DNA from 4 places in the Enterobacter sp. HK169 genome. Region 1 is predicted to be linked to each of the others. Evidence: predicted binding sites of a transcription regulator. Region 1 holds the regulator's gene; each other region holds the start of a gene.
What was found. The regulator CRP, encoded in region 1, controls carbon source genes, mostly activating them, when cyclic AMP is high. The targets are predictions, from matches to a motif close to ATGTGANNNNNNTCACAT.

Region 1 (7,923 bases):
GGGCTGCAAGCGGCACCGCGACGACGGCCGCAAATAAAAACAGCACCCCGGCGAGGAGTAAATTCGATCCTTCCATTAACGACCTCCTGCCGGGATAGGTGACGCCAGCCATTCACCGTAGGCTCTGGCGTGGCTTGCCAGCTCTTTCGGATCCTGACGCCGCGCCCAGTAGACAATAATCGGGCTCATCCAGTGCATACGGCACATGGCCGCCGTCAGCTCGAAAGGCCGCAGGATGTCGCTCATCGGATAGCGGTTCAGCCCGTCGTGACGGTAAGCGCTTTCGGGTTCACCGGTCGTAATCACGCTACGCCAGTACTTTCCCGCCAGCTGGTTGCCCCCCACCCCGCTGGAGAAGCCCCGGCTCAGCACGCGGTCCAGCCACTCTTTCAGCAGCGCCGGACAGCTATAGGTATAAAGCGGATGCTGGAACACAATCACGTCATGCTGACGCAGCAGCTCCTGCTCGTAAGGGATATCAATAAAGAAATCAGGATAGTGCGCGTAGAGATCGTGCACCGTTACGTTACTAAGCTGTGTGGCCGGCTTAAGCAGCACCCGGTTTGCCACCGAGTCCTGAGATTCCGGATGGGCATACAGCAGCAGCACTTTTGCTGTCTGAGACATCATTCCCCTCCCGGTCTTGTTTCTGTTTTTGTGTATCGTCGCTGTTTTGGGCTACCATGGCGGCCCGGTGCGGAAAATGGCCCACACCTTACATTATCATAATGACAAATTAACATAGTCGGAACATACGGCGCTTCTATGATTGTTTTCTCCTCGTTACAAATTCGTCGCGGCGTGCGCGTCCTGCTGGATAACGCCACTGCTACCATCAATCCGGGCCAAAAAGTGGGTCTGGTCGGCAAAAACGGCTGCGGTAAATCCACCCTGCTGGCGCTGCTGAAAAACGAGATTAGCGCGGATGGCGGTAACTTTACCTTCCCGGGAAACTGGCAGCTCGCCTGGGTAAACCAGGAGACGCCGGCGCTGAGTGAACCGGCGCTCGACTATGTTATCGACGGCGACCGTGAATACCGCAAGCTCGAAGCGGAACTTCATTCTGCTAACGAGCGCAACGACGGTCACGCCATCGCCACCGTTCACGGCAAGCTGGACGCCATCGACGCGTGGACCATTCGCTCCCGCGCCTCCAGCCTGCTGCACGGCCTGGGCTTCAGCAACGAACAGCTGGAACGTCCGGTCAGCGACTTCTCCGGCGGCTGGCGTATGCGCCTCAACCTGGCGCAGGCGCTGATCTGCCGCTCTGACCTGCTGTTGCTCGACGAACCGACCAACCACCTCGATCTCGATGCGGTTATTTGGCTGGAGAAGTGGCTCAAGAGCTATCAGGGCACTCTGATTCTGATCTCCCACGACCGCGACTTCCTTGACCCGGTGGTGGATAAAATTATTCATATCGAACAGCAAACGATGTTCGAGTACACCGGCAACTACAGCTCCTTCGAGCGCCAGCGCGCGACGCGTCTCGCCCAGCAGCAGTCCATGTACGAAAGCCAGCAGCAGCGCGTGGCGCATCTGCAGAGCTTCGTGGATCGCTTTAAGGCCAAAGCCTCAAAAGCCAAGCAGGCCCAGAGCCGCATCAAGATGCTGGAACGCATGGAGATGATCGCCCCGGCGCACGTGGATAACCCGTTCCACTTCAGCTTCCGCGAGCCGGAAAGCCTGCCTAACCCGCTGCTGAAAATGGAAAAAGTCAGCGCTGGCTATGCCGACCGCATTATTCTCGACTCCATCAAGCTCAACCTGGTGCCGGGTTCCCGCATTGGCCTGCTGGGGCGTAACGGCGCCGGTAAATCGACGCTGATCAAACTGCTGGCGGGCGAGCTTAACCCGGTCAGCGGCGAAATCGGCCTGGCGAAGGGCATCAAGCTGGGTTACTTCGCCCAGCATCAGCTGGAATTTTTACGCGCGGATGAATCGCCGATTCAGCACCTCGCGCGTCTTGCGCCGCAGGAGATGGAGCAGAAGCTGCGCGACTATCTCGGCGGCTTCGGCTTCCAGGGCGATAAGGTGACTGAAAACACCGAGCGCTTCTCCGGCGGCGAAAAGGCCCGTCTGGTGCTGGCGCTGATCGTCTGGCAGCGCCCGAACCTGCTGCTGCTCGATGAACCGACCAACCACCTGGATCTCGACATGCGTCAGGCGCTGACCGAAGCGCTGATTGAGTTCGAAGGCGCGCTGGTGGTGGTTTCGCACGACCGTCACCTGATCCGCTCCACCACGGACGATCTCTATTTAGTGCACGGCGGCAAAGTCGAACCGTTCGACGGCGATCTGGAAGACTATCAGCAGTGGCTGACGGACGTGCAGAAGCAGGAAAACCAGCCGGAAGAGTCAGCGAAAGATAACGCCAACAGCGCGCAGGCGCGTAAAGATCAGAAGCGCCGTGAAGCGGAGCTGCGCACCCAGACGCAGCCCCTGCGTAAAGAGATTACCCGTCTCGAAAAAGAGATGGAAAAACTCAACGCCACGCTGGCTATCGTTGAAGAGAAGCTCGGTGATAGCGGCCTGTATGACCAGAGCCGCAAGGCTGAGCTGACCGACTGCCTGCAAACCCAGGCGAAGACCAAATCCAGTCTCGAAGAGTGCGAGATGGCGTGGCTCGACGCGCAGGAACAGCTGGAAGCGATGCTGCAGGCTGACTGACCGGTTTACCCCGTTTGAAGAACAGAATCCGTACCGGGTTCGGAAATCCAGCTTAAACGGGGTACAATTCGGAAAGTATCGTAAATTTCCGACAAGAATCAGCATCGCGCTTATGACCCAAATCATTCCATCAGACTTCGACATTGCGGCCGAAGACAGCACTGAGTTCGTGCCTATGCGCGGCGTGGCCAATCCGCATTTGCAGACCATGCTGCCGCGACTGATCCGCCGCAAGGTTCAGTTCACCCCGCACTGGCAACGGCTTGACCTGCCAGACGGTGATTTTCTGGATCTCGCCTGGAGCGAAGCGCCTGAACAGGCTCGCCATAAGCCGCGTCTGGTGGTTTTCCACGGTCTGGAAGGCAGCCTGCACAGCCCGTATGCGCATGGGCTAATTGAGGCGGCAAAAGCGCGCGGCTGGCTCGGCGTGGTGATGCATTTTCGCGGCTGCAGCGGTGAACCGAATCGTCAGAAACGCATTTATCACTCGGGTGAAACCGAAGACGGCACGTGGTTTTTACACTGGCTGCGGGAAAATTATGGCACCGTGCCAACGGCCGCCGTGGGCTACTCGCTGGGCGGGAATATGCTGGCCTGTCTGCTGGCCAAAGAGGGTGAAAGCGTACCGCTGGATGCCGCCGTCATTGTCTCCGCGCCGTTTATGCTCGAGCAGTGCAGCTACCACATGGATAAAGGCTTTTCCCGCGTCTACCAGCGCTACCTGCTCAACCTGCTGAAGGCCAACGCGGCGCGTAAGCTGAAGGCCTACCCGGATACCCTGCCGGTAAGCCTGCGCCAGCTGAAAAAGGTGCGTCGTATCCGCGAGTTCGACGACCTGATCACCGCGAAAATCCACGGCTTCGCCGATGCGATTGACTATTATCGTCAGTGCAGCGCCATGCCGCTGCTCAGCAAGATCACGCAGCCGACGCTGATTATTCATGCCAAAGATGACCCGTTTATGGATCATCACTCGATCCCCGCTCAGGAATTCCTGCCCGACAACGTTCACTATCAGTTGACCGAGCATGGCGGCCACGTCGGGTTTATCGGGGGCACGCTGCGCCGCCCGAAAATGTGGCTTGAGGCGCGAATTCCTGACTGGCTGACCCCTTATCTGGACGGTGCAAAATGATTATTCCCTGGCAGGATCTGGCTCCCGAAACGCTCGATAATCTGATTGAAAGCTTTGTATTACGCGAAGGCACCGATTATGGTGAACAGGAACGCTCGCTTGAGCAAAAGGTCAACGATGTTAAGCGCCAGCTGAAAAGCGGCGACGTGGTGCTGGTGTGGTCAGAACTGCATGAGACGGTCAATATCATGCCCCGCAACGCGTTTCACGGCTGATCTTCCACCCTTTTCAGTCAGGGAGTTGCTATGTCTGCCAGACATCCGGTTATTGCCGTTACGGGGTCGAGTGGTGCGGGAACCACCACCACCAGCCTCGCATTTCGCAAGATTTTCGCCCAGCTGAATCTCCGTGCGGCGGAGGTCGAAGGCGACAGCTTTCACCGCTACACGCGTCCGGAGATGGACATGGCCATTCGTAAGGCGCGCGATTCGGGTAAACACATCAGCTACTTCGGCCCGGAGGCCAATGACTTTGGCCTGCTGGAACAAACCTTTATAGAGTACGGTAAGAGCGGCAAAGGGCAGTCCCGCAAGTATCTGCACACCTATGATGAAGCCGTACCCTGGAATCAGGTGCCGGGAACCTTTACCCCGTGGCAGCCGCTGCCGGAACCCACCGACGTCCTGTTTTACGAAGGATTGCACGGCGGCGTGGTCACCCCTCAACACGATGTGGCGCGCCACGTGGATCTGCTGGTCGGCGTGGTCCCTATCGTTAACCTGGAGTGGATCCAGAAGCTGACGCGTGACATGAGCGAGCGTGGCCATTCTCGCGAAGCGGTGATGGACTCCGTGGTGCGCTCCATGGAGGATTACATTAACTTCCTGACGCCGCAGTTCTCCCGCACCCATATCAACTTCCAGCGCGTGCCGACGGTGGACACCTCCAACCCGTTCGCGGCCAAAAGCATCCCGTCGCTGGATGAGAGCTTTGTGGTGATCCATTTCCGCAATCTCGAAGGCATTGATTACCCCTGGCTGCTGGCAATGCTGCAGGGCTCGTTTATTTCGCACATGAATACGTTAGTCGTGCCGGGCGGAAAAATGGGGCTGGCGATGGAGCTCATCATGACGCCGCTGGTGGAGCGACTGATGGAAGGGAAGCAGATCGCGTGAGCATGTTCCCTCTCCCTGTGGGAGAGGGTTAGGGTGAGGGCATCAACACGCACGATGCCCCATCAATCACGCCTCGATCACTTCATACGAATGCGTGATTTTTACCGCTTTCTCCAGCATTAACGCCACAGAGCAGTACTTCTCCGCAGACAGGTCCACCGCACGCGAGACCGCCGCGTCTTTCAGCTCTTTACCGGTGACCACAAAGTGCAGGTTAATATGGGTGAACAGGCGTGGCGCCTCTTCGCGACGCTCTGACGTGAGTTTAACCTCACAATCCGTCACGTCATGACGTCCTTTTTGCAGAATCGACACCACGTCAATTGCGCTGCATCCGCCTGCCGCCATCAGCACCATTTCCATTGGGCTGGGTGCTTTATCGCCGGAGTTACCGTCCATCAAAATCTGGTGTCCTGACGCGGACTCGCCCAGGAACGTTAAACCTTCAACCCATTTCACGCGCGCTTGCATATTCATTAACTCCAACGTTGCATTTTTGGTGACAGATTACGTGTGCGTTACATTTATCGCAATGGAAGGCGACCTGCATCATGCTGAAGCGAGACACCAGGAGACACGCGGCGAAAGCTATGCTAAAACACTCAGGATGCTACAGTAATACATTGACGTTACACGTGTATGCAGAGGACATCAAACTTTACTGGCTGCGAAACGTTACGGTAGCCGACTTCCCAGGGTATGGGTAAGAATTCGATTGCAACCCCAGAGTCCGGATGCATCTGATGACTCTGGTGACAGCTTATAACAGAGGATAACAGCGCATGGTGCTTGGCAAACCGCAAACAGACCCGACTCTCGAATGGTTCTTGTCTCATTGCCACATTCATAAGTACCCATCGAAGAGCACGCTGATTCACCAGGGTGAAAAAGCGGAAACGTTGTATTACATCGTTAAAGGCTCGGTGGCAGTGCTGATCAAAGATGAAGAAGGGAAAGAGATGATCCTTTCTTATCTGAACCAGGGCGATTTCATCGGTGAACTGGGCCTGTTTGAAGAGGGCCAGGAACGTAGCGCCTGGGTTCGAGCAAAGACAGCATGTGAAGTGGCTGAAATTTCTTACAAGAAGTTCCGTCAGCTGATTCAGGTTAACCCTGACATCCTGATGCGTCTTTCTTCCCAGATGGCGCGCCGTCTGCAGGTCACGTCAGAGAAAGTGGGTAACCTCGCCTTCCTGGACGTTACCGGCCGTATCGCACAAACCCTGTTGAACCTGGCGAAACAGCCAGACGCCATGACCCACCCGGACGGCATGCAAATTAAAATTACCCGTCAGGAAATTGGTCAGATCGTCGGCTGCTCCCGTGAAACAGTGGGCCGTATCCTGAAAATGCTGGAAGATCAAAACCTGATCTCCGCCCACGGTAAAACCATCGTGGTCTACGGAACGCGTTAATTCCGCTTAAACGGCGTGCCATCGCAAGGTGTCACGCCGTTTTTGTCTCTACTCCCCATGTGGCGCAGGCTGATCTATCACCCGGAAGTTAACTACGCACTGCGGCAAACGCTGGTGTTGTGTCTTCCTGTGGCCATAGGCCTGATCCTCGGACATCTTCAGCAAGGCCTGCTGTTTTCCCTCGTGCCCGCCTGCTGCAACATCGCCGGTCTGGACACGCCGCATAAGCGTTTTTTCAAACGCCTGATCGTTGGTGGCTGCCTGTTTGCGGGCTGTAGCCTCGCCGTACAACTCCTGCTTGCCCGGGATATCCCGCTGCCGCTGATCCTGACCGTACTGGCGATGACCCTTGGCGTCACGGCGGAAATCAGTTCGCTGCATGCTCGCCTGCTTCCCGCCTCGCTGATTGCGGCCATTTTCACGCTGAGCCTCGCCGGGAACATGCCGGTGTGGGAGCCGCTGCTGATCTACGCCCTGGGGACATTATGGTACGGGCTGTTTAACTGGTTTTGGTTCTGGCTGTGGCGGGAGCAGCCGCTGCGTGAATCCCTGAGCCTGCTCTATGTGCAGCTTGCGGATTACTGCGAGGCCAAATACACCCTGCTCACCCAGCACACCGATCCGGAAAAATCCTTACCGCCGCTGCTGACGCGCCAGCAGAAGGTGGTGGATCTCATAAGCCAGTGCTATCAGCAGCTGCATATGCTCGCCGCCAACAAGAACCACGAGTACAAGCGGCTGCTGCGCACCTTCCAGGTCGGGCTGGATCTACAGGAGCATATCTCCGTAAGCCTTCACCACCCGCAGGAGGTGCAAAAGCTGGTCGAGCGCAGCCACGCCGAAGCGGTGATCCGCTGGAACGCGCAGACCGTATCGGCACGTCTGCGGATCCTGGCCGATGATATTCTCTACCACCGCTACCCGACGCGCTTTAACATGGAAAAACAGCTGGGCGCGCTGGAGAAAATCGCCCGCCAGCATCCCGATAACCCGGTCGGCCAGTTTGCCGCCTGGCACTTCAGCCGCATCGCCCGCGTGTTGCGCACCCAGCGCCCGCTTTATCCCCGCGACCTGATGGCGGATAAGCAAAAACGGCTTCCGCTATTGGCCGCGCTCAAAAGCTATCTTTCTCTTAAATCGTCAGCCCTGCGCAACGCCGCAAGGATTAGCGTGATGCTCAGTACCGCCAGCCTGATGGGCATGGCGCTGCACCTGCCGAAACCCTACTGGATCTTAATGACCGTGCTGTTTGTCACCCAGAACGGCTACGGCGCCACGCGGGTGCGTATTCTGCATCGGGCTGGCGGAACGCTGGCCGGGCTGATCATTGCGGGCGTGACGCTGCACTTCCACGTGCCGGAAGGCTATACCCTGGCAGGGATGCTGGCGATTACGCTGGTGAGCTACCTGATTATCCGCAAAAACTACGGCTGGGCGATGGTGGGCTTTACGGTGACGGCGGTATATACGCTGCAGTTGCTCACGCTCAATGGCGAACAGTTTATTGTCGCGAGGCTGATTGATACCCTGATCGGCTGCCTGATTGCCTTTGGCGGCATGGTCTGGCTGTGGCCGCAGTGGCAGAGCG
Region 2 (7,923 bases), 1.8 Mb from region 1:
CGACGGCGAAAGCTGGGGCTACCAGAACGGCAACGCGCTGTGGGTGGAGTGGGAAATGGTGTGCGACGGCGCAACCATCAACCTGAAGGTCAACGCGCGCGGGGATTATCGTCCGGCGTGGAAATCGCTTAAGGTGTCGCTGCCTGCAGGGGAAAAACGTACGCTGCTGGTGAACGGGGTCGAAGGGGGCGAGTGGGTGGTCTAGTGCGGCCCGATGCCCTCACCCTAACCCTCTCCCACGGGGAGAGGGAACAGAACGTAGGCCGGGTAAGGCGAAGCCGCCACCCGGCTTTTTTTTAGTTCTCGATACCTTTACTGCGCAGGTAATCTTCGTAATTACCGGTGAAGTCCACCACGCGCTCTGGCGTAATTTCGATCACGCGGGTCGCCAGCGAGCTGACGAACTCACGGTCGTGAGAGACGAAGATCAGGGTACCCTGATACATCTCCAGCGCCATGTTCAGGGATTCGATAGATTCCATGTCCAGGTGGTTAGTCGGTTCGTCCATCACCAGGATGTTTGGTTTTTCCATCATCAGCTTGCCGAACAGCATGCGGCCCTTCTCACCACCGGAGAGCACCTTAGCCGGCTTTTTGATGTCGTCCTGGCTGAACAGCAGACGACCCAGAATGCTGCGTACCGCCTGCTCGTCGTCGCCTTCCTGCTTCCACTGGCTCATCCAGTCAAAGACGGTCAGGTCGTTTTCGAACTCGTACTCATGGTCCTGCGCGTAGTAGCCAATCTGCGCGTTTTCAGACCACTTCACGGTGCCGTTGTCCGGCTGCAGTTCGCCGACCAGGGTTTTCAGCATGGTGGATTTACCCACACCGTTGGCACCGAGGATGGCAATCTTCTCGCCCACTTCCAGCAGCAGGTTGAATTTTTTAAACAGCGGACCGTTCTCAAAGCCTTTTTCAAGGGCTTCCACTTCCAGCGCGTTACGGAACAGTTTCTTGTCCTGCTCGAAGCGGATGAACGGGTTCTGACGGCTGGAGGCTTTGACTTCGTCCAGCTTGATTTTGTCGATCTGACGGGCACGCGAGGTCGCCTGACGCGACTTAGAGGCGTTGGCGCTAAAGCGGCTGACGAAGGACTGCAGGTCAGCAATCTGCGCTTTCTTCTTGGCGTTATCCGCCAGCAGACGTTCACGCGCCTGGGTAGCCGCCGTCATGTACTCGTCGTAGTTGCCCGGATAAACGCGCAGCTCGCCGTAGTCCAGATCCGCCATGTGCGTACAGACCATGTTCAGGAAGTGACGGTCGTGCGAGATGATGATCATGGTGCTGTCGCGATCGTTCAGCGTCTGCTCCAGCCAGCGGATGGTGTCGATGTCCAGGTTGTTCGTCGGTTCGTCGAGCAGCAGGATGTCCGGGTTAGAGAACAGCGCCTGTGCCAGCAGCACGCGCAGCTTCCAGCCTGGCGCCACTTCGCTCATCGGACCGTAATGCTGTTCAACCGGAATGCCCACGCCCAGCAGCAGCTCGCCCGCGCGCGCTTCCGCCGAGTAGCCGTCCATCTCGCCGTACTGCGTTTCCAGATCGGCCACTTTATAGCCGTCTTCTTCGCTCATTTCGGCCAGCGCGTAGATGCGATCGCGCTCCTGCTTCACTTCCCACAGTTCCCCATGCCCCATGATCACGGTGTCGAGCACGGTGAACTCTTCGAAGGCGAACTGATCCTGACGCAGCTTACCGATACGCTCGTTAGGGTCGAGCGATACGTTACCGAGCGTCGGCTCCAGGTCACCGCCGAGGATCTTCATAAAGGTGGATTTTCCGCTACCGTTGGCACCAATCAGGCCGTAACGGTTGCCGCCGCCAAATTTGACGGAAATGTTTTCGAACAGCGGCTTACTGCCAAACTGCATAGTGACGTTGCTGGTAACTAACACGGGGAGATTCCTGCGAAAAGTGTGATAAACACGGCATTATGCCACAATTCCGAATTGAGATCCCGTGTTGCGGCAATCCACTAAACTTTAACAAAATCGAAAAAAATGTGATTTCGTACACATCTGAATTCCCTGTTAGCGGGAATGCACATATAATGCGCTCCCATCACAGATTCAGACTTATCAACTCATCGCCAGAATGGCTTAGATACCTCGCACAACATGAACATGAAATTAACAACGCTTTTTGCGGCGGCGTTAGCCGTAGTAGGTTTTTGTAAGACCGCGTCTGCGGTGACGTATCCCCTGCCAACAGACGGTAGCCGTCTGGTAGGCCAGAACCAGGTTGTGACGGTACCAGAAGGTAACTCTCAGCCACTGGAGTATTTCGCTGCGCAGTACCAGCTGGGCCTGTCTAACATGCTGGAAGCGAACCCGGGCGTTGACCCGTATCTGCCGAAAGCGGGCACCGTGCTGAATATCCCTCAGCAGCTGATCCTGCCGGATACCGTTCATGAAGGTATCGTGATTAACAGCGCCGAAATGCGCCTGTATTACTACCCGAAAGGCACCAACACCGTTATCGTGCTGCCAATCGGTATCGGCCAGCTGGGTAAAGACACCCCAATGAACTGGACCACCAAAGTTGAGCGTAAGAAAGCGGGCCCAACCTGGACGCCGACTGCCAAAATGCACGCGGAATATATCGCTGCGGGCGAACCGCTGCCAGCCGTTGTACCGGCAGGTCCGGATAACCCAATGGGTCTGTACGCGCTGTACATTGGCCGCCTGTACGCTATCCACGGTACCAACGCCAACTTTGGTATCGGCCTGCGCGTAAGCCACGGCTGCGTGCGCCTGCGTAACGACGACATCAAATTCCTGTTCGAAAACGTGCCGGTCGGTACGCGCGTGCAGTTCATCAACGAACCGGTGAAGGCGACCTCTGAGCCAGACGGCAGCCGCTACATCGAAGTGCACAACCCGCTGTCCACCAGCGAAGACCAGATCAACAACAACGAAATCGTCCCTGTTACGCTGAACAGCGCGGTGCAGGCGGTGACTTCTCAGCCAGACGTAGAAACGGCGATTGTTGACCAGGCCGTGCAGAACCGCTCCGGTATGCCGGTGCGTTTGAACTGATAGCGAAGCATTAAAAAAGCGGGCCTCGTTGCCCGCTTTTTTTTATCCGTTATTCACGATCACGATCCCGCCGTGGTCGTACCGATAGTGGCAGTGGGCATACTCCAGCGGCGTGCCGTCCTCCAGATAAATCACCTGCTCCACTTCCAGGACGGGATCTGTCTGCTCGCAGACCAGATGCTCCCTGTCCAGCGCGTTGGGCTTAAGCGCCCGCACCACCCGATACGACCCCATAATTTTCAGCGCCAGCGTCTCCTGCACGTACTGGAACACTGAACCTTCAAGATGGTTTTTCGTCAGGCCCGGCACCAGATTCATCGGCATCACCGTGGAATCCAGCGACATCGGTTCGCCGTTCAGCAAACGGAGTCGAATGAAGTCATAGATCGGCGCATCGGCGTTAATCATCAGCGACGCCTGCTCTTTTTCGTTCGGGAAGCGCAGCTCGAAATGCACTACCCGGCTGGTCACCGTGCCCAGATGCGCCCAGGTTTTGGTCGCGCCAAAGTAGTCGCTGCCGGAGAGGTCCCACTGCGAGAGCTGAAGGAAGTTTTTGCGGATGAACGTGCCCTGGCCCTGGCGGGTATAGACCAGACCTTCGACGATGAGCTGGCGCATCGCCTGCTGAATGGTCATCCGGCTGGAGTTGAACTCCGCCGCCAGCGCAAACTGGTCCGGCAGGGGTTCATTGGCGGCGTACTGCTGGCTGATAATGCGTTTCTTAATTTCCCGCGCTATGGTGATGTACTTCGCCGCCATCGTTCTTCCTTTCAGTTAGTTTTCTATCCCGCTGTTTTTCAACGCCACTCTCTCGGCAATCTTGAGGAAAGGCAGGTAGAAGAATACACCAAATACGATGATTGCCAACTGCACCACCACCGCCCGCCAGTCCCCTGCCGTGGCCAGCCAGGCGCTGAGAATGGGCGGCGTGGTCCAGGGGATCATCACCACGCAGCGCGACATTAGCCCCAGCGTGGTACAGAGCCAGGCGAAGTAAATGCCGATGGCGGGCAGCAGCACAAACGGGATCATCAGCGGCAGGTTAAACACGATCGGCAGGCCGAAAATCACCGGCTCGTTGATGTTGAACAGACCGGGCGCCAGCGACAGACGCGCCACCTGCTTCGCCGATTTTTGTCGGGAGAAGATAAAGATGGCGATCAGCAGCGATATTGTGCTGCCCGTGCCGCCCACCATGCCAAACGTCGGCACGAAGATGTTGTTGATGATATGCGGGATGGGCTGGCCGTTGGCGAAAGCCAGCATGTTCTCGTTGGTGTTGATCAGCAGGAACGGCTCCAGCACCACGCTGTTAACGACTGACTGATGAATACCGAGCGTGAACAGGAAGTTACCGAAGCTGTAGATAAAAATCGTCCCCGGCAGGCTGGTGTTGATCAGCCGCAGCGGCTGCTGGATAAAGGTGGTAATAAGATGGATCAGGTCCGTGTGCAGCACGTTTGCCAGTATCGCCGCCAGCACCGCGAACAGGGAGAGCGTGAGGATGGTCGGGATCAGCGCGGTAAAGGATTTGCTCACCGCCGGAGGCACGTTTTCCCCGAGGGAAATGTGCAGCGCCTTCAGGCGCGAAATGGCGATAAACACTTCCGTTGAGAGCAGCCCGATCAGCACCCCGGCGAAAATCCCGGTTGAGCCAATATTGGTGAACGTCAGCACCTGGGTGATGTTCACCGCGGCATCGCTGCCGACGGGCGTAATCTGCAGGCGCATCGGCATCATGATGATGAAGCTGCTGACGGCGATAACCACTGCCGAGACCGGATTGTCGAAATCTTTGTTGCGCGCCAGCGACCAGGCAATCATCGGAGCCAGCAGCAGCGCGGCGATGTTCAGCGTGCCGTTGATAATCGCCTCGCCCCATACCTTAAACTGCGCGAGCGTGTCGCCGTGAAAAATCCACGGAAATACCACGTTGTTCACCAGCACCGCCAGGCCGGCGAGGATGAAAATGGGCATCACCGTGGCGAAAGCGTCGCGCAGGGAGCGCAGGTGCACCTGATTAGCCAGGCGCGCCGAGAACTCTACAAACTTATCGACAAAAGACTGCATGTGCGGTGTTATTTTTGTTTCAGACATAGCGGATAGTTCCCATCAATCAGTCACAAAAACGGCCCGGCAGCGTACGGCTTACATCTCGCGTCCGTTGGTATGGATAACCTGTTTTAACCACGCGTAACTCTTCTTCGGCACGCGCTTCAGGTCTTTCAGGTCGTGGTTTTCCCGATTGACATAGACCACGCCGTAGCGTTTACGCATGTCGCCCTGGGAGCTGAGAATGTCGATTAACCCCCAGCCGAGGTAGCCGATCACCTCTGCCCCGTCCTCGAACATCGCCTCCTTCATGGCATTGATATGCGCCCGGTGGTAGTCGATGCGGTAGGTGTCCTCGATCGGATTGACGCCGTCCCAGGACTCAATCACCCCGATGCCGTTTTCGATCGGGAAGACCGGCATCCGCCAGTCGTTGGCGTAGCGGGTGATGATGGTGCGAAAGCCCAGCGGATCGATCTGCCAGTTCCACTCGGTGGCCTTCAGGTACGGATTGTTTTTCTCGCCGTGCAGCAGGTAATAGTTCACCGGCGTGCCTTCCGGGATCGCATCGCTGTCCAGCGTTTTGCTGGCGTAGTAGCTGAAGGCCATATAGTCGTTTTTAGTCCGCGCCAGCAGCGCTAAATCCTCGGCGCGGTAGATATCGCCAAAGCCCTCCTGCTCCACCACCGCCATCACCGCCGGGCTGTAGCCCTGCCCTGCGAAGACGCGCAGCAGGTTCTGGTTGAGGAACTCGTCGTACTGCTGGGCGCAGAAGATATCGCGCGGTTTGCAGGTGGCCGGGTAGATCAGCTGGTGCGCCAGCATGCCGCCCATCAGCTGGCCCGGTCTGGTCTGATGCAGATATTCGGTCAGCGCCATGTGCGCCACCATCGTATGGTGCTGCAGCTCGTACAGCTCGCGCAGGGTTTTCTCACCGTGCATATAGCCGGAAATGCGGAACGCTTCAGGCATATGGAAGATGTTCTGCTCGTTGAAGGTCAGCCAGTACTTCACGCGGTCGCCATAGCAGTCGATCATCTTTTTGCCGTAGCGGATAAAGGCCTCCATCACGCGGCGGTCGTTGAAGCCGTTGTACTCCTGCGCCAGCGCCAGCGGCATATCGAAATGGTACAGGCAGACCATCGGCTCGATGCCGCGGGCGATGAGATCGTCAATAAAGCGGTCGTAAAACGCGATGCCTTCGTCGTTGAACGCGCCGTCGCCCTGCGGGCAGACGCGGCTCCATGAGATCTGAAAGCGGTAGCAGTTCATGCCCAGATCCTGCATCAGGTCGAAATCTTCCCGGTAGCGGTGGTAGGAGTCGGTCGCGACTTTCCAGTCGGAGACGTTCTCCCCGGCTTCGCGAATGTCGTACACCGACATGCCTTTCCCACCCTCATTCCATGCGCCTTCCGTCTGCATGCTTGACACCGAGTTGCCCCATAAAAAATTGGCCGGCAGCGAATTGTTCATGCTCTCTCCCCATATGACTAGTCATTTAAAATTTCATGACTAGTCATATAGGCGAAGATGAAATGGGGATCAAAGAGGAGGATCGTTTTTTGTGAGCAATGCAGGAAAAAAGCCCCGGTTAGCGATGCACTACCGGGGCAAGGAAGATTATTGTTGCGCGAGCTGATTGCGGCGATATTCCCCCTGCCGCTCCAGCATCCAGCCCGGGTATTCGCGCGGCAGCGCGCTCACCGCATCAAGCTGCTTGAGTTCGTCTTCGCTTAAGCGGATCCCGGTCGCGGCGATATTGTCGTCCAGCTGTTCGACGCGTTTCGCCCCAATGATGACGCTGGTCACCGCTTTCTGATGCAGCAGCCACGCCAGCGCGATTTGCGCGACGGAGACGCCCTTGCTTTCGGCGATAGTGCGCATCACGTCCACGCAGTCGAAGGCGCGATCTTTGTTCACCGGCGGGAAGTCAAACTCCAGACGACGACCGCCGGCTTCACTCTGACCGTCGCGGCCATATTTTCCGCTCAGCAGACCGCCCGCCAGCGGGCTCCAGACCATCAGCCCGACGCCTTCGCTCTGCATCATCGGTACCAGTTCGCGCTCAAGATCGCGTCCGGCAATGGTGTAATACGCCTGCAGCGACGCGAAACGCGCCAGCCCAAGACGTTCAGAAATACCGAGCGCTTTGGCAATCTGCCACGCCGCCCAGTTCGAGACGCCGATGTAGCGCACGTGGCCGTGCTGCACCAGGTTATCCAGCGCGTAGAGCATTTCTTCAATCGGCGTTGCGGGGTCGAAGCCGTGAAGCTGGTAGAGATCGATATGATCGAGCTGCAGGCGGCGCAGGCTCTCCTTCACGCTGCTGATGATGTGATAGCGCGAGCTGCCGCGCGAGTTCACCCCTGCCGTTCCCGTTTCGCCGAACACTTTCGTGGCGACCACCACGTTCTCGCGAGGGATCTTCAGGTTTTTCAGCGCCTGACCGGTGATCTCTTCCGAGCGTCCTTCCGAGTAAACGTCCGCGGTGTCGATAAAGTTGATCCCGGCATCCAGCGCGCGGCCCACCAGCTGCTCGGCTTCACTTTGCTGGAGCTGGCCAATCTTGCCCCACATGCCGCCCTCGCCGCCGAAGGTCATGGTGCCGAGGCACAGTTCAGAAACAAACAGACCGGTGTTGCCCAGTTTTTGATAACGCATAACTTATTCCTCGCATGTCGATTGGGTACCCGATAGTTATACCCGCCCCTCAGCCATCGCGAATGTGGTGTTCCTGTCCGTTTCTTGCCCAATCCTCTGAATTTATCCGCGCGGGGCGTCGCCAAAGACGCTGTATTCTGGTAATTGCACCTGCTGATACGGCTCCCAGCCGCCG
Region 3 (7,923 bases), 1.9 Mb from region 1:
CGGAGGGGTCACGCGAATGTAGTCTTCGCCCTCTTCCACCTCGGCACCGACTTTTCGCAGCTCGGTCGCCATCGCGAACAGGCGGTCCGTCTCTTTTACGCGCCAGTTGTAGATGTTACGCAGCGTGGTAGTGCCTTTGGCAAACAGCGCCGCCGTGGCAATGGTCATCGCCGCATCCGGGATATGGTTCATGTCCATGTCGATGGCGTTCAGCTCGCCGTGAGTACAGGAGATGAAGTCATCGCCCCAGGTGACAATGGCGCCCATTTTTTCCAGCACGTCCGCAAAACGGATGTCGCCCTGCACGCTGTTACGGCCAATACCGGTCACTTTTACCGTGCCGCCTTTAATCGCACCCGCGGCCAGGAAGTAGGACGCGGATGACGCATCCCCTTCAACCAGGTAGTTGCCCGGAGACTGGTACTGCTGCGCCCCGCGCACCACGAAGCGCTGATAAGACTGGTTTTCCACCTCAACGCCGAAGGTTTTCATCAGATGCAGCGTGATATCAATGTACGGTTTGGAGACCAGCTCACCTTTAATGGTGATAACCGTATCCTGCGGTGCCAGCGGCGCGGTCATCAGCAGTGCCGTCAGGAACTGGCTGGAGACGCTGCCGTCCACCTCGACGTGACCGCCGGTAAAACCGCCTCGCAGACGCAGTGGCGGATAGTTTTCCTGCTCCAGATACTCAACCTGCGCGCCGCCCTGACGCAGAGCATCCACCAGGTGACCAATCGGACGCTCTTTCATGCGAGGTTCGCCGGTCAGCACAATGTTGTTGCTACCCAGGCACAGGGCCGCCGCCAGCGGGCGCATCGCGGTACCGGCGTTGCCCAGAAACAGCTCAAGCTCTTCGCCCGAGCGCAGCGCGCCGCCGTTGCCGGTCACTTCGCAGCGGGTACGATCGTCGGAGAGAGTGTAATGAACGCCCAACGCTTTCAGCGCATTGAGCATATGGCGCACGTCATCGCTGTCCAGCAGGTTTGTGAGGACGGTGGTGCCGTTTGCCAGAGCTGCCAGCAGCAGAGCGCGGTTCGAGACACTTTTTGAACCAGGCAGATTGATGGTGCCATCTACCCGCGCGATAGGTTGTAACGTCAGGGATTCCATGAAAACTAAACTCTCAACTCAACATAATAAAAACCCCGCAGGGACGCTGCGGGGGTGAAAAACAGCAAATTAACCGTGACGACGTTCGAAGTCGATCATGAAATCCGTCAGGGCTTTAACGCCTTCCAGCGGCATCGCGTTATAGATGGAGGCACGCATGCCGCCAACGACACGGTGACCTTTGAGCGCATGCAGACCTGCCGCGAAGGACTCTTCCAGGAACACTTTGTCCAGGCTGCTGTCCGCCAGCTGGAACGGCACGTTCATGCGGGAACGGTTCGCTTTCGCCACATCGTTGCGGTAGAAATCGCTCTTGTCGATCACGCCATACAGCAGTTCAGCTTTCTGCTGATTGACCTTGTCCATCTGCGCCACGCCGCCGTTTTGCTTCAGCCATTTGAAGACCAGGCCGGAGAGATACCAGGCAAACGTTGGTGGGGTGTTGAACATCGAATCGTTATCGTTCAGCACGGTGTAATCGAGAATCGAAGGACAGGATTTATGTGCTTTACCCAGCAGGTCTTCACGCACAACGACGATAGTCAAACCGGCCGGGCCGATATTTTTCTGCGCGCCCGCATAGATAACGCCGTAGCGGCTGACATCAATTGGCGCAGACAGAATGGTGGAGGAGAAGTCGGCGGCAACCACGACATCGCTACCGAAGTTTGGCGTCTCGTCGATGGCAATCCCGTCAATGGTTTCGTTCGGGCAGTAGTGCAGATACGCTGCGTTATCGGAAAGCTGCCACTCGCTCATTGGCTTCACGGCGCGCAGACCGTCAACGGTCACTTTGGCGTCGATAACATTCGGCGTGCAGTATTTATGCGCTTCTTTAACGGCGCTTGCCGCCCAGTAACCTGCGTCAACGTAGTTAGCCGTCGTTTTGTCACCGAGAATATTCAGCGGAACGCCTGCAAACTGGCCGCGTCCACCGCCGTGACAGAACAATACTTTGTAGTTCGAGGGAATATTCAGCAGATCGCGAAAATCCTTTTCTGCCTCTTCCGCCACCTGAATAAACTCTTTACCACGGTGGCTGATTTCCATCACCGACGTACCGAGACCGTTCCAGTCACAGAGTTCCTGTTGAGCCTGTTTAAGCACGTCTGCCGGTAACATTGCCGGACCTGAACTGAAATTAAAGACTTGAGCCATTTCCCCTCACCACGCTAAAAGCCATAAGTTATAACTGTGGATATCGGTTTTATCATTCAGTGACACGCGCCGCAATGTCTAAAACTTATGACCCGTGAAATGTGCCCCGCGTCACACAAAACAATCTGCCGCCTCGCCAGGACAAAACCGACAAAATGGCTGTCAGGTGATGCGTTTGGCCCGGCTAACCTTCGTCCATTCCGGATTTGCACAGCGGGGGCATAATTGGCGATCCCCCGGCTGCATCGCGACTACATGGCTACATCTTACGCAAGCATACTCGCCTGACTCAGGTACGGTTCTGAAACGCTCGATCAGCATATCCGGCAGGATACACAGTCCCGGCTTCACCTCGTCGTCAGAATAGTAATAGACGCTGATCTGCCCGTTGGTTTCCATGATCGCCAGACGCACCTGCCCGAGCTGTTCAACGCTGTTCAGGCGAAGCTCCATAAAGAACTCAAACTCGGTCATATTGGCGCTTTGTACATTTTCCCAGGCCAGCTGTCCGTCCTCGACGATAACGACCGGCTTCCCTTCAAGCAGATCTTCCAGCTTTTCGCTTTTCGACATCAGCCACATGACAAGACGGTAAAGTAGCGCCAGTGAGACAAAAACGATAAACACCGGCACCATCGGCACGTCGTCATAAAAGGCGACGTCACCCGCCGCCGAGCCCAGCGTAAGGATGATCAACACCTCAAAGAGCGACATCTGCCGCACGCCGCGGCGGCCGGTGATTTTAAGAAACAGGAAGACGAGGACGAAGGTATACAGGCTGCGCAGCGCCACTTCGCCCAGAAATTCAGGAGGAACTTTATCAAACGCCATCCGCTGGAGATCAAATGCTTTCATTTTTCTATGCCTTTACAGTCAGTTACTGCCACTAAGCATAGCCCAGCCTTTTATTTTCGCCGAAGATAGCACCCGTCACGCAAAACCCGTATCATTGCGCGCTTTACGTACGATAAAAGTGAACGCCATGACTCAAACGTTTATCCCCGGCAAAGACGCCGCTCTGGAAGATTCCATCGCTCGCTTCCAGCAGAAACTGACCGACCTGGGTTTTAACATCGAAGAAGCCTCCTGGCTCAATCCGGTACCTCACGTCTGGTCCGTGCATATTCGCGATAAAGACTGTGCCCTGTGCTTTACCAACGGTAAAGGCGCGACAAAAAAAGCGGCACTGGCCTCTGCGCTGGGTGAGTATTTTGAGCGTCTGTCCACCAACTATTTCTTCGCTGACTTCTGGCTGGGCGAAACCATCGCTAACGGCCCGTTCGTTCACTATCCAAATGAAAAATGGTTCCCGCTGACCGAAGATGACGAGCTGCCGGAAGGTATTCTCGACGCGCGCCTGCGTGCCTTCTACGATCCAGACAGCGAACTGACCGCCAGCATGCTGATCGATCTGCAGTCTGGCAATGAAGACCGTGGGATCTGCGCCCTGCCGTTCACCCGTCAGTCTGACGAGCAGACCGTATATATTCCGATGAACATCGTCGGCAACCTGTATGTGTCCAACGGTATGTCCGCCGGTAACACCCGCAATGAAGCACGCGTGCAGGGTCTGTCTGAAGTTTTCGAACGCCACATTAAAAACCGCATCATCGCTGAATCCATCAGCCTGCCAGAAATTCCGGCAGACGTGCTGGCGCGCTACCCGGGCGTAGTGGAGTCCATCGCTAAGCTGGAAGCAGAAGGTTTCCCGATCTTTGCCTATGACGGCTCGCTGGGCGGTAAGTATCCGGTTATCTGCGTAGTGCTGTTTAACCCGGCCAACGGTACCTGCTTCGCCTCATTCGGCGCGCACCCTGACTTCGGCGTGGCGCTGGAGCGTACCGTTACCGAGCTGCTGCAGGGCCGTAGCCTGAAAGATCTCGACGTCTTCACCCCGCCAACGTTTGACGATGAAGAAGTGGCCGAGCATACCAACCTTGAAACCCACTTCATCGACTCCAGCGGTTTAATTTCCTGGGATATGTTCAAGCAGGACGCCGACTATCCGTTCGTGGACTGGAGCTTTGCCGGTACCACGGAAGAAGAGTTCGCCACGCTGATGGCGATCTTCAACGCGGAAGATCGGGAAGTTTATATTGCCGACTACGAACACCTTGGCGTATACGCGTGCCGCATTATTGTTCCAGGCATGTCCGACATCTACCCGGCTGAAGATCTGTGGCTGGCGAATAACAGCATGGGCGCGCACCTGCGCGAAACGCTGCTGGCTCTGCCGGGCAGCGAGTGGGAGAAAGAAGATTATCTGAACCTGATCGCCCAACTGGACGAAGAAGGCCACGATGACTTTACCCGCGTACGCGAACTGCTGGGCCTGGCGACCGGTAAAGACAACGGCTGGTATACCCTGCGCATCGGTGAGCTGAAAGCGATGCTGGCCCTAGCGGGTGGCGATTTGGATCAGGCCCTGGCCTGGACCGAGTGGACCATGGAATTCAACCAGTCGGTCTTCTCTGCCGAGCGCACCAATTATTACCGCTGCCTGCAAACCCTGCTGCTGCTGGCCCAGGAAGAGGATCGCGAGCCGCTGCAATACCTGAATGCTTTCGTGCGGATGTACGGAGCTGAGGCCGTAGAAGCAGCCAGTGCAGCCCTGAGCGGCGAAGCGCCGTTCTATGGTCTGCAGGCTGTTGATAGCGATCTGAAAGCCTTCCCGGCGCATCAGTCGCTGCTGAAGGCCTACGAAAAACTGCAGAAAGCAAAAGCCGCTTACTGGTCAAAATAAGCGCACATAACATTACCAGCTGTAGGCGTATTCAATCGTCTGGGCTATATTACGGGGCAATTTCATTGCCCCGTTTTTTATTTTCTTCGGCAATGACTGTTGATTGTAATAATAAAGTTAAACATGGGTAAATATAATAATATTTACCTGGGCTTTACTGTTACTTTTTATGGTAAATACTCCATATTAATTAACTGCGTCAGAGGTGGCTGAACGAAAAAATTCAACTCTTTTCATAACTTTTAAAATTTATTTTTATACGGATAATCAAATACTTACTCCGCATTTGCTGTAAAACCATACACACTGCGGGCCTATAAGCCAGGCGAGATATGATCTATATCAATTTCTCTTCTATAATGCTTTGTTAGTATCTCGTCGCCGACTTAATAAAGAGAGAGTTAGTGTGAAAGCTGACAACCCTTTTGATCTTTTACTCCCTGCTGCGATGGCCAAAGTTGCCGAAGAAGCGGGTGTCTATAAAGCAACGAAACACCCGATGAAGACGTTCTATCTGGCGATCACGGCTGGTGTGTTCATCTCTATCGCTTTCGTCTTCTACATCACCGCCACCACCGGTACTGCCGGAATGCCTTTCGGCATGGCCAAACTGATTGGCGGCATTTGCTTCTCACTGGGTCTGATTCTCTGCGTCATCTGCGGCGCCGACCTCTTCACCTCAACGGTGCTGATTGTCGTGGCAAAGGCCAGCGGAAGAATTACCTGGGGTCAGCTGGCACGCAACTGGCTTAACGTCTACGTGGGTAACCTGGTTGGCTGTCTGCTCTTTGTTTTGTTGATGTGGCTTTCTGGCGAGTACATGACCGCCAACGGTGGCTGGGGCCTTAACGTCCTGCAAACCGCCGACCACAAAATGCACCACACATTTATCGAAGCCGTTGCTCTCGGCATCCTCGCTAACCTGATGGTCTGCCTGGCTGTATGGATGAGCTACTCGGGTCGTAGCCTGATGGACAAAGCCTTAATTATGGTTCTGCCGGTTGCGATGTTTGTTGCCAGCGGCTTTGAGCACAGTATCGCGAATATGTTCATGATCCCAATGGGCATTGTCATCCGCGACTTTGCAAGCCCGGAGTTCTGGACCGCAGTTGGTTCATCCCCGGAAAGTTTCTCTCACCTGACTATTATGAATTTCATTACTGATAACCTGATCCCTGTCACTATCGGGAACATTATCGGTGGGGGTCTGTTAGTTGGGTTGACATACTGGGTCATTTACCTGCGTGGCGACGATCATCATTGATGGTTTTCTCAGGCAGTAAATAAAAAATCCACTTAAGAAGGTAGGTGTTACATGTCCGAGCTTAATGAAAAGTTAGCCACAGCCTGGGAAGGTTTTGCGAAAGGTGACTGGCAGAATGAAGTAAACGTACGTGACTTCATTCAGAAGAACTATACCCCGTATGAAGGTGACGAATCCTTCCTGGCTGGCGCAACTGACGCGACCACCAAGCTGTGGGACAGCGTAATGGAAGGCGTTAAACTGGAAAACCGCACTCACGCGCCAGTTGATTTTGACACCTCCGTTGCTTCCACCATCACTTCTCACGATGCTGGCTACATCAACAAAGCCCTTGAGAAAATCGTTGGTCTGCAGACTGAAGCACCACTGAAACGCGCAATCATCCCGTTCGGTGGTATCAAAATGGTTGAAGGTTCCTGCAAAGCGTATAACCGCGAGCTGGACCCAATGCTGAAAAAAATCTTCACCGAATACCGCAAAACCCACAACCAGGGCGTATTCGATGTTTACACCAAAGACATTCTGAACTGCCGTAAATCTGGCGTTCTGACTGGTCTGCCAGATGCGTATGGCCGTGGCCGTATCATCGGTGACTACCGTCGCGTTGCGCTGTACGGTATCGACTTCCTGATGAAAGACAAGTACGCGCAGTTTGTTTCCCTGCAGTCCGATCTGGAAAACGGCGTAAACCTGGAAGCGACTATCCGTCTGCGTGAAGAAATCGCTGAACAGCACCGCGCGCTGGGTCAGATCAAAGAGATGGCGGCAAAATATGGCTGCGATATCTCTGGTCCTGCGACCAACGCTCAGGAAGCCATCCAGTGGACCTACTTCGGCTACCTGGCCGCTGTTAAGTCTCAGAACGGTGCAGCAATGTCCTTTGGTCGCGTATCCACCTTCCTGGATGCGTACATCGAACGCGACATCAAAGCAGGCAAAATCACCGAGCAAGACGCTCAGGAAATGATTGACCACCTGGTCATGAAACTGCGTATGGTTCGCTTCCTGCGTACTCCTGAATACGATGAGCTGTTCTCTGGTGACCCAATCTGGGCAACAGAATCAATCGGTGGTATGGGCGTTGACGGCCGTACTCTGGTAACCAAAAACAGCTTCCGCTTCCTGAACACCCTTTACACCATGGGTCCTTCTCCGGAGCCGAACATCACCGTTCTGTGGTCTGAAAAACTGCCTCTGAACTTCAAGAAATTCGCCGCTAAAGTGTCCATCGATACCTCTTCTCTGCAGTACGAGAACGATGACCTGATGCGTCCGGACTTCAACAACGACGATTACGCTATCGCTTGCTGCGTAAGCCCAATGGTTGTTGGTAAACAAATGCAGTTCTTCGGTGCGCGTGCAAACCTGGCGAAAACCATGCTGTACGCAATCAACGGCGGCGTTGATGAAAAACTGAAAATGCAGGTTGGTCCTAAGTCTGAGCCGATCAAAGGCGACGTTCTGAACTTCGACGAAGTGATGGAACGTATGGATCACTTCATGGACTGGCTGGCTAAACAGTATGTCACTGCGCTGAACGTAATCCACTACATGCACGACAAGTACAGCTACGAAGCCTCTCTGATGGCGCTGCACGACCGTGACGTTATCCGCACCATGGCGTGTGGTATCGCTGGTCTGTCCG
Region 4 (7,923 bases), 2.1 Mb from region 1:
GTTTATCTCCATTCCGCTGCTGGGCTGGCTTTCCGATAAAGTAGGGCGCCGTCTGCCGTACATTATCCTCAATTTCTCCGCCATTCTTCTCGCCTACCCAATGCTGTCGATCATCGTCGATAAGAGCTATGCGCCGGGGACGATTATGCTCTCCATCATCGTTATCCATAACTTCGCCGTGCTGGGGCTGTTTGCGCTGGAAAATATCACCATGGCGGAGATGTTTGGCTCGCGAAATCGCTTTACCCGCATGGCTATCTCGAAAGAGGCGGGCGGTCTGGTGGCGGTGGGCTTTGGTCCGGTACTGGCGGGGATCTTCTGCAACATGACCGGCTCCTGGTGGCCGATTGTCGCCATGCTGGTGGCCTATTCCGTGATTGGGCTGGTCTCGGCGTTCCTGATGCCGGAAGTGCGCGACCGTGATTTGAGCGCGGCGCACGACGCAGCGGAGTCCGCGCCAGAGGAGAGTGTGGGTTACGGCGCGGTCTCCTCGCGACGCTAATGGTTTATAACTTACGTGACCTGTCACATAACTTTATCTTTATGTCACACCACATGAGCAAAAGTTAATATAAATCAAAATCTCAAACGGCAGTATCAGTATGGTTGATGGCAGTTATTTTTTTACCCCAACTGCCATTCTAGTTGGTGTAGTCAGCAGGCGCCGCCGCTTCAGAGGAGCGGCAGCGGTCCAGGACTTTCTAATTAACGAGTCTTAATCATGGAAAACACCTTATTACAGGCCAACGCGACGCTGCCTCAGTACGATCGCGACAGCCTTCAACCACGCATTGTTCATCTGGGTTTTGGCGCCTTTCACCGGGCGCACCAGGCGGTGTACGCCGACATTCTCGCCGCCGGGCACGGCAGCGACTGGGGCTACTGTGAGGTTAACCTGATTGGCGGCGAGCAGCAGATTGCCGATCTGAAGGCGCAGGATAACCTCTACACCGTGGCGGAGATGTCTGCCGACGCATGGACATCCCGCGTAGTTGGCGTGGTTAAAAAAGCGCTGCATGCGCAGGTTGACGGGCTGGAAAGCGTTCTGGCGGCGATGTGCGAACCGCAGGTGGCGATTGTCTCGCTGACCATCACCGAGAAAGGGTACTGCCATTCACCGGCGACAGGACAACTGATGCTCGATCACCCGTTTATCGTCGCCGACCTGCAAAACCCGCACCAGCCGAAATCCGCGCCGGGCGTGGTGGTGGAAGCGCTGGCGCGACGCAGAGCGGCGGGTCTGCCCGCGTTTAGCGTGATGTCCTGCGACAACATGCCGGAGAACGGACACGTGATGCGCAATGTGACCTGCGCGTACGCCCGGGCCGTAGACGGCGAGCTGGCGGACTGGATCGAGGCTAACGTCACCTTCCCGTCAACCATGGTGGATCGCATCGTGCCGGCGGTCACGCCCGATACGCTGGATAAAATCGAACAGCTGACCGGCGTGCGTGACCCGGCGGCGGTCGCCTGTGAACCGTTCCGCCAGTGGGTGATCGAAGATAACTTTGTGGCAGGACGTCCCGAGTGGGAAAAGGCCGGTGCCGAGCTGGTGTCAGACGTGATCCCGTTTGAAGAGATGAAGCTGCGCATGCTCAACGGCAGCCACTCGTTCCTGGCGTACCTGGGCTATCTGGCCGGTTACCCGCATATCAACGACTGTATGGAAGATGAGAACTACCGCTTCGCCGCGCGTGCGCTGATGCTTAACGAGCAGGCGCCCACGCTGAAAGTGAAGGGCGTTGATTTAGGTCGCTATGCCGATCTCCTGATTGCCCGCTACAGCAACCCGGCCCTGCGCCACAGGACATGGCAAATCGCGATGGACGGCAGCCAGAAGCTCCCGCAGCGTATGCTGGACTCCGTGCGCTGGCACCTGGTGCACCAGACCCCTTTCCCGCTGCTGGCGCTGGGGGTGGCTGGCTGGATGCGTTATGTCGGCGGCGTGGACGAGCAGGGTAACGCCATTGACGTGAGCGATCCACAGCTGGCGGTGATTCAGGCGGCGGTGAACGGAAGTGCGGAAGGCGAAAGCCGGGTCAATGCGCTGCTCGGCATTGAGGCCATCTTTGGTAACGAGTTACCGAAGGAGCCGCGCTTTGTGGCTGCGGTGATGGCCGCGTACCGGTCGTTGCTGCAAAAAGGCGCGAAAGCGACCGTCGCGCAGTACGCGTCTCAACGGTAGTTCAGCACATGCCGCCGCGCGCGGCGGCATGTCTGCGCACAGCTTAGTGCATTCCCAGGCGAATCAGCTCAATCGGCTCGAACTTACCTTCGCATCCTTCCACTTCAACCGTTTTGCTGCGGCGCACCTGCGCGGCATCCAGCCCGTCGCTGTGGATCGCTTTAATCACGCCAGTTTTGCCCGTGCCGCTAATCATGACGCGGCTGCCGGTGGTGATTGCATTGCGGTTACGGTCGTATGTCATCATGGTATTTTCTCCTCTCTAACCTGTTCGTTACGGCGCTATTTCGGGTTATGCCGTTCACGGGGCATATAAATACGCCTGTCCGCGCTTCATGTTTTTGTTTTTGATCAAACTCACACTTTTTTCTTTATTTCGTCGAGCGCTGACGGTTCAGGACGGTAATTTACAAAGTGGACCGTTATTTTCATTAATTGATAGTTTCGACAGGGAAGCGTTGAGGGTTGGTTTATATTCCGGATGTCATCCTGTGTGCAGGAAATAACCCTTTCATTGGAATAAGGAGTCAGGCTTATGTATAAGAACATTTTGATGCCTGTAGACGTGTTTGAAATGGATTTGAGCGACAAAGCGGTTCGCCACGCGGCAAGCCTTGCGAAGGCTGAGGGCGCGTCGATTACCCTGGTCAATATTCTGCCTGCCAGCAGCCGGTCTCTGCTGCGCGGTTTCAACGCCGATATAAAAAAGTTTGAAGAGTATATGACTGCAGAATCCGGGAAGAAAATGAACGAGTTAAAAAGACTGTTCGATATTGCCCCTGAAAATATTCACAGCATGGTGCGTTTTGGCAACGTCCGGGATGAAATTATCAAGCTGAGCAAGGAGGGGAAATATGATGCGATTGTCATCGGGTCGAAAAATCCGAGCATCTCCACGCATCTGCTGGGTTCAAATGCGGAATCTATTCTGCGCTACGCTACGATCCCGGTGTTAGTCGTTCGCTAATCACCTCGCCGCACCCGAAAGGGGCGGCGCATATTACTCTTCGCTAAACCACTCGCTATTTTCCTGACGAATCAGCTGCACGGATTCGCTAATTTCCTGCAGATGCAGCGTCATCGCTTTTTCCACACCGTCCGGGTCGCGTTTTTCCAGCGCGCTGAAAATATCATGATGCTGTCGGAGCAGCATTTCCGGCGGGGAGACGTGATCGAGGCTCATATAGCGCACGCGGTCAATGGTGGCCTTGATGTTCTCGATGGTGTCCCAGGCCAGCTGACAATCCGCGATCTGCGCCAGCTTCTGGTGGAATTCATCGTCAAGCTGGAAGAAATCATTGAGCTGCTTACGGTCAATCGCAATACGCTGCTGGTGCAGGTTCTGCTCCAGCTGGTAACACTGGTTGTCGTTGATAAGCGTTGCGGCACGGCGCGCCACCGCGCATTCAATGGCCTGGCGAACGAAACAGCCGTTGCGTACCTGAGAGAGTGAAATTTTGTTCACGTAGCTGCCGCGCTGCGGGCGGATCTGAATCAGTCCGTTCTCAGCAAGCTTAATAAACGCTTCACGTACCGGCTGACGGGAAACGTCAAAACGCACAGACACCTCTTTTTCAGAAAGCGGCGTTCCCGGTGGGATCAGGCAATGGACAATATCACGTCGCAAAATGCGATAGATTTGCTGGTTAACGGGCTGGGTGGGATTGAGTTGCGATTCAGCGGCCATGAGTTGTCATTTCTCAGAGAGTTAGCCTGAACATACTACCATTCTTTTATAACCCGAAACAGACCCGGCCCGCAGGCCGGGAAGGGCAGATTTAGCCACGATGGACGCTAAGTCCGGCAAAACTCTGGCTGACGGGCATCATTTCCACGGTATTGATGTTGACGTGTTTTGGCAGCGTTGCCACCCACCAGACCGTTTCGGTCACATCTTCCGGCGTCAGCGCGTTCGCATTTTCGTAGGTTTTATCCGCTTTCGCGTCATCGCCTTTGAAACGCACGTTGGAAAACTCGGTGCCGCCCACCAGGCCCGGCTCGATATCGGTAACGCGAATGGCGGTGCCGTGCAGGTCGGTACGCAGGTTAAGGCTGAACTGGCGCACAAACGCCTTCGTTGCGCCATAGACGTTGCCGCCCGCGTAAGGCCAGCTTCCGGCGGTGGAGCCAATGTTGATAATGTGGCCGCGGTTGCGCTCGACCATGCCAGGCAGCACCGCGCGGGTCATATAGACCAGCCCTTTGTTGTTGGTGTCGATCATGTTTTCCCAGTCTTCCACGCTGGCTTTGTGGGCGGGCTCCATGCCCAGCGCCAGACCGGCATTGTTGACCAGCACGTCGATGGCGCGCCACTCGGCGGGCAGGTTGGCAATCATCTCTTCAATGGCCGCGCGGTTACGCACGTCCAGCTGCGCGGTCAGGATGCTGTCGCCTAATTCGTCCTTCAGCTCCTGAAGGCGCTCCTGACGACGGCCCGTGGCAATAACCTTGTGCCCGTTGGCGACGAAGCGACGCGTGATGCTTTCACCAAAACCTGCCGTTGCCCCGGTAACTAAAATAATCATCTCACTGTTCCTCAACGCTTTTTGTGTTGTACTAACATAGCACGGCCGCAGAGGGTGCGTTAAGGCAACATTTGTATGACGGCGTTGCAGGGGATGGCGGCCTGGCCTACTCTGGGAGGATACCCGTACTCAGGAGCGAAATATGACGGCCACGAATCCCTTTTTTGACATCAGCCTGCTGCCTTACCAGGCCCCCCATTTTGATGAAATCAACGATAGCCACTATCGCCCGGCCTTTGATGAAGCGCTTCGCCAGAAGCGGGCGGACGTAGACGCCATTGTGTCCCAAACCGCTGCGCCGGACTTCACCAACACCGTGCTGGCGCTGGAGAAAAGCGGCGCTTTGCTCTCGCGCGTCAGCAGCGTGTTCTTCGCTATGACCTCCGCACACACCAATGCGTATCTGCAGGAGCTTGAGGAGCAGTTCTCCACCGAGCTTGCCGCGCTGGCAAACGACATCTGGCTGAATGACACCCTTTTCGCCCGCGTGGAGAGCGTCTGGCAGGACCGTGCCGCGCTGGACGCCGAATCCCGCCGGCTGGTCGAGGAGACGTATCAGCGGTTTATTCTGGCCGGCGCGCGTCTGAATGAAAAGGAAAAAGCCGAGCTGAAGGCGCTGAATACCGAGGCGGCGACCCTGACCAGCCAGTTTAATCAGCGTCTGCTGGCTGCCGATAAGACGGGTGGGCTGGTGGTGGATTACGCGCACCAGCTTGATGGGCTCAGCGCCAGCGAGATCGCCGACGCGGCGCAGGCTGCCGCGGAGCGAGGGTTAAACGACCGCTGGCTGATCCCGCTTCTGAACACGACTCAGCAGCCCGCGCTTTCCGCGCTGCGCAATCGTCAGACCCGCGAAAACCTGTTCAACGCAGGCTGGACGCGCACCCAGAAAGGGGATGAAAACGACACTCGCGAGCTGATCCTCCGCCTTACGGCGCTGCGCGCCCGGCAGGCCCGCCTGCTGGGATTTGACGATTACGCCAGCTGGAGTATCGCCGACCAGATGGCGAAAACCCCGGACGCCGCGCTGGAATTTATGCGCGGCATTGTGCCCGCCGCCCGCGCCCGGGCAGAGCGCGAGCAGGACGATATTCAGAAAGTGATTGATGACGAGCAGGGCGGTTTCACCGTGCAGGCCTGGGACTGGGCCTTTTATGCCGAGCGCGTGCGTCAGGCAAAATATGCCCTCGATGAATCGCAAATCAAACCCTATTTTGCGCTCAATACCGTATTGCACGATGGCGTATTCTGGGCCGCAAGCCAGCTGTTTGGCATCCGCTTTGTGGAGCGCTTCGATATTCCGGTGTATCACCCGGACGTCCGCGTCTGGGAAATTTTCGACCACACCGGTGAGGGCATGGCGCTGTTTTACGGCGACTTTTTTGCCCGCGATTCCAAGCAGGGCGGGGCCTGGATGGGGAATTTCGTCGAGCAATCCTTCGAGCTTGCTGCCCGTCCGGTGATCTACAACGTCTGTAATTACCAAAAACCGGCTAACGGCGGCGTCGCGCTTCTCTCCTGGGATGACGTGATCACCCTGTTCCACGAGTTTGGCCATACGCTGCACGGTCTGTTTGCCAGCCAGCGTTTCGCCACGCTCTCCGGGACCAATACGCCGCGTGATTTCGTTGAATTCCCGTCGCAGATCAACGAACACTGGGCCAGCCATCCACAGGTATTTACCCACTACGCCCGCCATTACGAAACCGGTGAACCGATGCCGGACGCGCTGCGGGAAAGCATGCTCAACGCGACCCATTTCAACAAGGGTTATGACATGACGGAGCTGCTGGCTGCCGCGCTGCTGGACATGAACTGGCACGGGATCAGCGAAGCCGTTTCGAGCGTAGACGCATTTGAAGCGGCAGCACTGAAAAAAGAGGGGCTGGATCTGCCCGCCGTACCGCCGCGCTATCGCAGCAGCTATTTTGCCCATATTTTCGGCGGCGGCTACGCGGCGGGATATTACGCCTACCTGTGGACGCAAATGCTGGCGGACGATGGCTATCAGTGGTTTGTCGAACAGGGCGGTCTGACTCGTGAAAACGGACAAAAATTCCGCGAGGCGATTTTGTCCCGTGGTAACAGCACGGATCTGGCAGAACTTTATCGGCAGTGGCGCGGGCACGATCCGAAGATTGAACCGATGCTGGAAAATCGCGGGTTGAGCGAATAGAGCCAGTCTCGTCAGAAAAAAGAACCGGGCTTTACGCCCGGTTTTTTTATAGGCTCCAACGTGCTTGTAACGTCTTCTGCAAAAACAGTTTTAATATGTTTTCTTTATAAATAAAACAGGTGAGATTAAAACTTACTTCGAACAGTATATTTAATTAGCCAAGATTAGGTTTTAAATGAATTAATGGTTAATAGTTTGTTCTGGATTGTAAAAATAAAAACCTTTAGCTTCGGATTTTTAGCTATAAATTTTTGTTATTTTGTGCCGATAAATGAAAGTGGCATAAAAATCGACGCAGTAGCAGTTAAGAAGGCGAAAGATGACCCTACCTCTGAACAATCCGGGCTTCACGGACACCGAGCCTTCTAAAGGCCTGATAAATAAAACCTTTACCTATATTGTAACGTTGTTAATAAGTATTTTTATTGCGGCAATAATTTCCCTGCTAATAATAAAAGATAATGTGAATGAAATCAGCGACACGCACGATGAATTTTTGTTAAGGAAAGCCCTGGAGACCCGCCAGGAGAGCATGCGAAGTCATTTGAAAGATAATGCCGAGTGGGGAGATGCCTACAAACATCTTCATCTGAACAATGACGTTCACTGGGCGTGGGATAAGCAGAACCTGGGTAAGTCCCTGTATGACAACTTTGGCTACGAAGGGGTGTTTGTTCTCTCTCCAGAAGGGAGTACGCGATACAGCGTCGTTGACGGGAAACTGAAGCTGCAGGAGCTGGAGAGCTGGTTAGACAAATCAACCAAAGACCGTTTACTCCATGAGTTGAGTATAAAAAAGGGAGTGCCGGTTTCTGTGCTAGCGCTTATCGATTCCGTGCCGGCCATTGTTTCTGCGCAATGGATAACGACGGGCGATGATACGAGCGTGCAAACCATGCCCGGAAAACCGTCGACAATGGTGTTTATAGACAAGTTAACGGCTAAAAAACTCCTCACGATTGGGCAGGATGACGGCATCCAGAACGTTCGTACTTCACCTGATACAGCCACTTCTCAAATAAATAATCAGACGGAAT

Region 2: the regulator CRP is predicted to act here: its motif matches at 1,998-2,015, upstream of ldtB (L,D-transpeptidase).
Region 3: the regulator CRP is predicted to act here: its motif matches at 2,371-2,388, upstream of serC (3-phosphoserine/phosphohydroxythreonine transaminase).
Region 4: the regulator CRP is predicted to act here: its motif matches at 2,531-2,548, upstream of ydfZ (putative selenium delivery protein YdfZ).

The regions. Positions count from the first base shown of each region.
Region 1 covers NZ_CP017087.1:2,541,662-2,549,584, forward strand. The annotation lists gene kefB (glutathione-regulated potassium-efflux system protein KefB) at 1-76, opposite strand, end outside; gene kefG (glutathione-regulated potassium-efflux system ancillary protein KefG) at 76-627, opposite strand; gene EnteroDNA1_RS12155 (ABC transporter ATP-binding protein) at 766-2,670, shown strand; gene EnteroDNA1_RS12160 (hydrolase) at 2,783-3,805, shown strand; gene EnteroDNA1_RS12165 (YheU family protein) at 3,802-4,020, shown strand; gene EnteroDNA1_RS12170 (phosphoribulokinase) at 4,051-4,920, shown strand; gene EnteroDNA1_RS12175 (OsmC family protein) at 4,987-5,391, opposite strand; gene crp (cAMP-activated global transcriptional regulator CRP) at 5,703-6,335, shown strand; gene EnteroDNA1_RS12185 (YccS/YhfK family putative transporter) at 6,393-7,923, shown strand, end outside.
Region 2 covers NZ_CP017087.1:4,358,878-4,366,800, reverse strand. The annotation lists gene EnteroDNA1_RS20740 (glycoside hydrolase family 31 protein) at 1-205, shown strand, start outside; gene EnteroDNA1_RS20735 (ABC-F family ATPase) at 297-1,892, opposite strand; gene ldtB (L,D-transpeptidase) at 2,115-3,035, shown strand; gene EnteroDNA1_RS20725 (GntR family transcriptional regulator) at 3,078-3,794, opposite strand; gene EnteroDNA1_RS20720 (PTS sugar transporter subunit IIC) at 3,810-5,132, opposite strand; gene EnteroDNA1_RS20715 (glycoside hydrolase family 1 protein) at 5,184-6,560, opposite strand; gene EnteroDNA1_RS20710 (aldo/keto reductase) at 6,708-7,748, opposite strand; gene EnteroDNA1_RS20705 (efflux transporter outer membrane subunit) at 7,851-7,923, opposite strand, start outside.
Region 3 covers NZ_CP017087.1:4,472,518-4,480,440, reverse strand. The annotation lists gene aroA (3-phosphoshikimate 1-carboxyvinyltransferase) at 1-1,113, opposite strand, end outside; gene serC (3-phosphoserine/phosphohydroxythreonine transaminase) at 1,183-2,271, opposite strand; gene EnteroDNA1_RS21220 (DUF421 domain-containing protein) at 2,434-3,126, opposite strand; gene ycaO (30S ribosomal protein S12 methylthiotransferase accessory factor YcaO) at 3,254-5,014, shown strand; gene focA (formate transporter FocA) at 5,421-6,278, shown strand; gene pflB (formate C-acetyltransferase) at 6,330-7,923, shown strand, end outside.
Region 4 covers NZ_CP017087.1:444,918-452,840, forward strand. The annotation lists gene EnteroDNA1_RS02245 (MFS transporter) at 1-502, shown strand, start outside; gene EnteroDNA1_RS02250 (mannitol dehydrogenase family protein) at 722-2,185, shown strand; gene ydfZ (putative selenium delivery protein YdfZ) at 2,229-2,432, opposite strand; gene EnteroDNA1_RS02260 (universal stress protein) at 2,721-3,152, shown strand; gene EnteroDNA1_RS02265 (GntR family transcriptional regulator) at 3,186-3,872, opposite strand; gene ydfG (bifunctional NADP-dependent 3-hydroxy acid dehydrogenase/3-hydroxypropionate dehydrogenase YdfG) at 3,964-4,710, opposite strand; gene dcp (peptidyl-dipeptidase Dcp) at 4,853-6,886, shown strand; gene EnteroDNA1_RS02280 (bifunctional diguanylate cyclase/phosphodiesterase) at 7,206-7,923, shown strand, end outside.